DNA from 3 places in the Streptomyces sp. NPDC051740 genome. Region 3 is predicted to be linked to each of the others. Evidence: riboswitches for the same ligand, from Rfam matches in the RefSeq annotation. Region 3 holds a riboswitch; each other region holds the start of a gene.
The links. A riboswitch is a leader RNA that binds a small molecule or an ion and turns the genes downstream of it on or off. The one in region 3 is predicted to bind cobalamin.
Positions count from the first base shown of each region.

Region 1: it holds a riboswitch for cobalamin, as region 3 does, so the genes downstream of both, ACIA6T_RS15860 (ribonucleoside-diphosphate reductase subunit alpha) here and ACIA6T_RS05705 (prenyltransferase/squalene oxidase repeat-containing protein) in region 3, are expected to answer to the same signal.
Region 2: it holds a riboswitch for cobalamin, as region 3 does, so the genes downstream of both, ACIA6T_RS08720 (energy-coupling factor ABC transporter permease) here and ACIA6T_RS05705 (prenyltransferase/squalene oxidase repeat-containing protein) in region 3, are expected to answer to the same signal.

Region 1 covers NZ_JBITCL010000008.1:134,965-137,200, reverse strand. The annotation lists gene mctP (monocarboxylate uptake permease MctP) at 1-81, shown strand, start outside; gene ACIA6T_RS15865 (GNAT family N-acetyltransferase) at 158-664, shown strand; cobalamin riboswitch at 680-848, shown strand; gene ACIA6T_RS15860 (ribonucleoside-diphosphate reductase subunit alpha) at 972-2,236, shown strand, end outside.
Region 2 covers NZ_JBITCL010000004.1:150,396-152,631, reverse strand. The annotation lists gene ACIA6T_RS08725 (ABC transporter substrate-binding protein) at 1-522, opposite strand, end outside; cobalamin riboswitch at 725-906, shown strand; gene ACIA6T_RS08720 (energy-coupling factor ABC transporter permease) at 936-1,655, shown strand; gene ACIA6T_RS08715 (energy-coupling factor ABC transporter substrate-binding protein) at 1,652-2,026, shown strand; gene cbiQ (cobalt ECF transporter T component CbiQ) at 2,033-2,236, shown strand, end outside.
Region 3 covers NZ_JBITCL010000002.1:583,512-585,747, reverse strand. The annotation lists gene ACIA6T_RS05710 (TetR family transcriptional regulator) at 1-605, shown strand, start outside; cobalamin riboswitch at 705-842, shown strand; gene ACIA6T_RS05705 (prenyltransferase/squalene oxidase repeat-containing protein) at 955-2,181, shown strand; gene ACIA6T_RS05700 (SCO2322 family protein) at 2,178-2,236, shown strand, end outside.

The sequences.
Region 1 (2,236 bases), on a different contig from region 3:
CCGCAGGACTACACGGCGGACGCGGGCGACCCCGGCGTCCAGGTGGAGCTTCCGCCGGCCACGGCGGGCAGCAGCCACTGACGCCGGTGACGTACGACGACGGGCCGCCGGAGAAATCCGGCGGCCCGTCGTCGTACCCGTCCGGCAGACTCCCCCCATGGACATCGTCATCCGGCCGGTGGAACCCGGCGAGCACGAGGAACTCGGTGAGATCACCGCGCAGGCCTATCTGCTGGACGGGCTGCTCGACTTCGGGGAGAGCGACGCGTACCTCGGTGAGCTGCGGAACGTGGGGAAACGGGCGGCCGCCGCCGAGGTGCTGGTCGCCGTGGCGAACGGGTCGGTGCTGGGCGGGGTGACCTTCGTGCCGGGCCCCGGTCCGATGGCCGACATAGCGGGGCCGGGCGAGGCGGAGATCCGGATGCTGGCGGTCGCCCGCGCGGGCCGGGGACGGGGTGCCGGGGAGGCCCTGGTGCGTGCCTGCGTGGACCGGGCGCGGGCCGTCGAGGGGTGCGGACGGGTCGTGCTGTCGACCCAGCGCACCATGCGTGCCGCCCACCGCGTCTACGAACGGCTCGGTTTCACCCGCACCCCGGAACGCGACTGGAACCCGCTGCCGGAGCTGGACGACATCATGCTCCTCACCTATGAGTTGACACTCTGAGACCAGCGCGACACAAGATATGGGGTTGCTGGCGGCACCCGACACAAGATGTATGCTCATGCTCGCTGTCGTCGCAGGGGAATCCGGTGTGAATCCGGAACTGTCCCGCAACGGTGTACCCATGCCCGCGTACGCGTGTGCACGGGCGTCAGTCCGAGGACCTGCCGACAGTGCGCCCGGCCGTCCGGTCCGGGTGCCCTGACGTCCGGGCCTCGCGGAATGGGCCGGTGGACGCGACGCCGCGTGCGCTCGTGTACTGCCCCCTGCGCTCTTCGAGGCCCCCGTGCCGAGCGAGGGAGAGCCCCACGTGACCATCGCGCCAGCCGATCCGGCTTCAGCGATCGACGTGCCCGAGGAGAGCGGCGGCCCCGGTGCCGCGCTGCTGCGGACCCTGACCGAGCTGACCGCCGACCTGCCCGACGCCGACCCCGGCCGGGTCGCCGCCGCCGCGCTGCGCGGCCGGTCCGCTTCCGCCGACGAGGCGGAGCTGCGGGAGCTGGCCACCGAGGCGGCGGCCGGGCTCATCTCCGAGGACCCGGCCTACTCCCGGCTCGCCGCCCGGCTGCTGACCATCGGCATCCGCGCCGAGGCCGCCTCGCAGGGCGTCACCTCGTTCACCGGGTCCGTCGCGACCGGGCACCGCGAGGGCCTGATCTCCGACCGGACCGCCGCGTTCGTCCGGCTGCACGCCGCCCGTCTGGACGCGCTGATCGACACCGGGGCCGACGACCGCTTCGGCTACTTCGGCCTGCGCACCCTGCACAGCCGCTACCTGCTGCGGCATCCGGTCACCCGCAAGGTCGTCGAGACGCCCCAGCACTTCCTGCTGCGGGTCGCCACCGGACTCGCCGAGGACGACGGCGCCCGCTCCGTGGACGAGGTCGCCGCGCTGTACGGGCTGATGAGCCGCCTGGACTACCTGCCCTCCTCCCCCACGCTGTTCAACTCCGGCACGCGCCACCCGCAGATGTCGTCCTGCTACCTCCTCGACTCCCCCAAGGACGAGCTGGACTCCATCTACGACCGCTACCACCAGGTCGCCCGCCTCTCGAAGCACGCCGGCGGCATCGGCCTGTCCTACTCCCGCATCCGCGCCCGGGGTTCGCTGATCCGCGGCACCAACGGGCACTCCAACGGCATCGTCCCGTTCCTGAAGACGCTGGACGCCTCGGTCGCCGCCGTGAACCAGGGCGGCCGGCGCAAGGGCGCGGCGGCGGTCTACCTGGAGACCTGGCACTCCGACATCGAGGAGTTCCTGGAGCTGCGCGACAACACCGGCGAGGACGCCCGCCGTACGCACAATCTGAACCTCGCGCACTGGGTGCCGGACGAGTTCATGCGCCGGGTGAACGCCGACGCGCCCTGGTCGCTGTTCTCCCCGGCGGACGTGCCCGAACTGGTCGACCTGTGGGGCGAGGAGTTCGACGCGGCGTACCGGGCCGCCGAGGCGAAGGGCCTGGCGAGGAAGACCCTCCCGGCCCGCGAGCTGTACGGCCGCATGATGCGCACCCTCGCGCAGACCGGCAACGGCTGGATGACCTTCAAGGACGCGGCCAACCGGACGGCGAACCA
Region 2 (2,236 bases), on a different contig from region 3:
GATGTGCTCGGGGACGACGGGCAGCACCGTGCGGGCGGCGAAGGCCGCGTAGGGGTAGTCGAGGGTGAAGACGACCTTGTCGTCGCCGTCGGCCCGGACCTCCTTGACGGCGTCCAGTTCGCTCTTGGCGGTGTTGTTGGTCCTGTCGTCCAGCACGGTGTCGTACGTGAAGACCACGTCGTCGGCGGTCAGCGGCTCGCCGTCGCTGAACTTCACGCCGTCGCGCAGGGTGTACGTGTAGGTGCGGCCGCCGTCGGTGACCTCGGGGAGCGCCTTCGCCAGGGCCGGCTTCAGCTTCATGCCGGCGTCGCGGGCGAGGAGTCCGTCGAAGATCTTGGAGTTGCCGTCCTTGCCGTAGCCGAGCAGGGGGCTGAGCGTGTCCGGTTCGGACGGGACCCCGATCACGACGGATTCGGCGGACGCTCCGCCGTCCGCGCCGCCGTCGCCCGGCGCCGAGCAGGCGGCTACCGCACCGGCCATCGCGACCGCGGCGGCGGTACCCCGTATTCGTCGGGTCGTCATCGAACCTCACATCCCTGTTGCCCAGAAATCGTTGTTGCATATTAATTGCAGTAAGGTACTGCCCAGGACCGCGGCCCCCCACTCCCCCGCCCCGACGGACGGTGCCGCTCGTGTCAAGTGCGCAGGTGTGCGCCGGGGTGCGAGCCGTCGGGCGCCGTCCGCGCGCCCCCTGTGACCGCTTGTCACCGGACCGGAACGGGCACTACTGTCACCACGCCTTGGTGACGGGAAATCGGTGCGATACCGGTGCGGCCCTCGCCACTGTGATCGGGAAGTCCGGCTCCAGTCCTCACGGACGGCCACTGGGCCCTAGGGCCCGGGAAGGCGGAGCACGGGCGGTGGTACCCGTCAGCCAGGAGACCGGCCAAGGCACGTCAACCATCCACGAGGTGCTGGAGAGGGTCTGCTGAGCCATGCACATAGCCGAGGGTTTTCTGCCACCGGCGCACGCGGTCGCCTGGGGCGCCGCGTCGGCGCCGTTCGTCGTCCACGGAGCCCGGTCGCTCATCCGTGAAGTCAGGGAACATCCCGAGAGCACGCTGCTGCTCGGCGCGTCGGGAGCGTTCACGTTCGTCCTGTCCGCGCTGAAACTGCCGTCGGTCACCGGGAGTTGCTCCCACCCCACCGGCACGGGTCTGGGCGCGATCCTGTTCCGGCCGCCGGTCATGGCGGTACTGGGCACCATCACCCTGCTGTTCCAGGCGCTGCTGCTCGCCCACGGGGGGCTGACCACACTGGGCGCCAACGTCTTCTCGATGGCGATCGTCGGCCCCTGGGCCGGGTACGGCGTCTACCGGCTGCTGCGCCGGTACGACGTGCCGCTGATGGTGGCGGTGTTCTTCGGCGCGTTCGTCGCCGACCTGTCGACGTACTGCGTGACGAGCGTGCAGCTGGCGCTCGCCTTCCCCGACCCGGGGAGCGGATTCCGGGGCGCGCTGGGCAAGTTCGGCTCCATCTTCGCCGTGACGCAGATCCCGCTCGCGGTGAGCGAGGGGCTGCTGACCGTGCTGGTGACGCGCATGCTGGTGCAGTCGAGCAAGGGGGAGCTGACCCGGCTCGGCGTGCTGGTGACGTCGGCGGCCGGGCGGAGGACGGCGAAGTCGTCCGACCCGGCGGAGGCGGTGGCCCGATGAGCCGCGACGCGAAGATCAACATGCTGCTGCTGGTGCTGGTGGCCGCGCTCTCCGTGATCCCGTTGGTGTTCGGGCTCGGCGACCACAAGGAGGAGCCGTTCACCGGCGCGGACGCCGAGGCGGAGACGGCGATCACCGAGATCGACCCGGACTACGAGCCGTGGTTCTCCCCGCTGTACGAACCGCCGTCCGGGGAGATCGAGTCGGCGCTGTTCGCCCTCCAGGCGGCGATCGGCACGGGCGTCCTCACGTACTACTTCGGGCTGCGGCGCGGGCGGCGGCAGGGGGAGGAGCGGGCGCTGGCACGGCTGCGGGCCGGGACGGACGCGGACGCCGGTGACGGGGCCGTCTCCGAACGACGACGGGTCTGACGGCACGTGCTGCCGATCGACGCGGCGGCGCACAGCAGTCGCTGGCGCCGCCGTCATCCCGTGGACAAGGCCGTGCTGGGGCTGGGGCTCACCCTGCTCGCCGTCTCGCTGCCGCCGTGGCCGGGCGCGGCCCTGGTGCTGGTGACGGCGCTCGTGGTGCTGCTCGGCCCGGCGGGGGTGCCGGGACTGCGGCTGTGGCGGGCGTACCGG
Region 3 (2,236 bases):
CCTCGCCGCTCACCGAGCGCCAGGAGGCGCGTCGCCGCCGCATCCTGCGGACGTGCGCACAGCTGGCCTGCCGGGGCGGTTTCGACGCGGTGCAGATGCGTGAGGTCGCGGAGTCCTCGCAGGTGGCGCTCGGCACGCTGTACCGCTACTTCCCGTCCAAGATCCATCTCCTGGTCGCGACCATGCAGGACCAGCTGGAGACCCTGCACGGCACGCTGGGGAAGAAGCCGCCGGCCGGTGAGACCCCGGCCGAGCGGGTCGCGGAGACCCTGATGCGGGCCTTCCGCGCGCTCCAGCGGGAGCCGCACCTGGCCGACGCGATGGTGCGCGCCCTGACGTTCGCGGACCGCAGCGTGAGCCCGGAGGTCGACCAGGTCTCCCGGCAGACCACGACGATCATCCTGGACGCCATGGAGCTCACCGATCCCACACCCGAGCAGCTCTCGGCCGTCCGGGTCATCGAGCACACCTGGCACTCGACCCTGATCACCTGGCTCTCGGGCCGCGCCTCCATCGCCCAGGTCAGGATCGACATAGAGACGGCGTGCCGCCTGGTGGACCTGACGGCCCCGAGGGGCCCGATGGCCACTGACGACCATCGGTGATCACCGGCGAGACCTTCGAAGCCTTTCCGGGGGCGTGCGGGTGCGGTGCGCGTCCCATGGTTGACGTGACCCTGCTCACCGAAGCCACCCCTGGCCCCTTCCCTACGGGCGGGTAGAGTGTCGGCGTCGTCATCACACCGTACGGGGGGAAGCCGGTGCAATTCCGGCGCTGACCCGCAACCGTAAGCCGCCCCGAGGCGGTGAGCCGGACTGCCCCGCACGGTCCATGACCGGCTCACGTGCCCGGCGGACCCGTCGGCGCACCGGCACCGTCGAGGTATACGGAGCCGAGCCGCCGGGGTGTCCCGCGCTGCCCGGCTCCCCGCAGGGAAGAAGGCACCCGCCGATCATGAATGTTCGCCGCAGCGCAGCGGTCCTGGCCGCCGTCGCCGTGATCGGCGCCGCCACCCCGGCCGCCGCCGACACCACCCCGTCCCCGTCACCGTCCCAGGCGCTCCCCTCCGCCCTGTACGGCGACGGCGACCCGCAGTACGACGGCGTCTGGCGCCAGTCGCTCGCCCTGCTCGCCCAGCACACCGTGGGCGTCGAGCCGTCGAAGGCGGCCGTCGGCTGGCTCACCGGCCAGCAGTGCGCCGACGGCTCCTTCGCCCCGTACCGCGCCGACACCGCCGAGGCGTGCGACGCGAAGACGATGGCCGACACCAACCAGACCGCCGCCGCCGTCCAGGCCCTCGCCGCGCTCGGCGGCCACGACGACGTCACGAAGAAGGCCGTCGACTGGCTGAAGTCCGCGCAGAACAAGGACGGCGGCTGGGGCTACGTGGCGGGCGGCGCCAGCGACACCAACTCCACCTCCGTCGTCGTCGGCGCGCTCGCGGCCGCCGGTGAGAAGCCGGCCGAGGTGAGGAAGGACGGCAAGTCCCCCTACGACGCCCTGCTGAAGCTGGCGCTGCCCTGCGAGGGCGACGGCGCGGGCGCGTTCGCCTTCCAGCCGGACAAGAAGGGCGAACTGGTCGCCAACGCGGACGCGACGGCGGCGGGCGTGCTCGGCTCGCTCGGTGCGGGCCTGGTCGTCGAGCCCGGCAAGGACGGCGCCGGGGAAGCGGCGTGCGAGAAGGCCGGCGGCCCCGGGCAGGCCGCCGCCAACGGTGCCGCGTACCTCACCGACGCCCTCGCCGAGGACGGCCACCTCACCTCCGCCCTCGCCGGCGCCGAGGACCAGCCCGACTACGGCAACACCGCCGACGCGGTGGTCGCGCTCGCCGCGCAGGGTGCCGGCGAGCAGGCCGGGAAGTCCCTGTCCTGGCTGGAGAAGAACGCCGCCGGCTGGGCGGCGCAGAGCGGCCCCGCCGCCTACGCCCAGCTGATCCTCGCCGCCCACGCGACCGGCGCCGACCCGCGCGACTTCGGCGGCACGGACCTGGTGAAGCAGCTCGGCGCGACCGGCCCGGCCGCCGGGAAGACCACGGAGGCCGAGGCGGACGAGAAGAAGGACGAGTCCGAGTCCGCATCGGACTCCGGCTTCGGTGTCTGGTGGTTCGTCGGCATCTGCCTGGTCGCCGGCATCGGCATCGGCTTCCTGATCAGCGGCCGTACGAAGCGGCAGCAGCCGTGATCCGCCGGGCCGCAGTCCTGTTCCTGGCCGCGCTCCTGCCCCTGTCGGCGGGCGC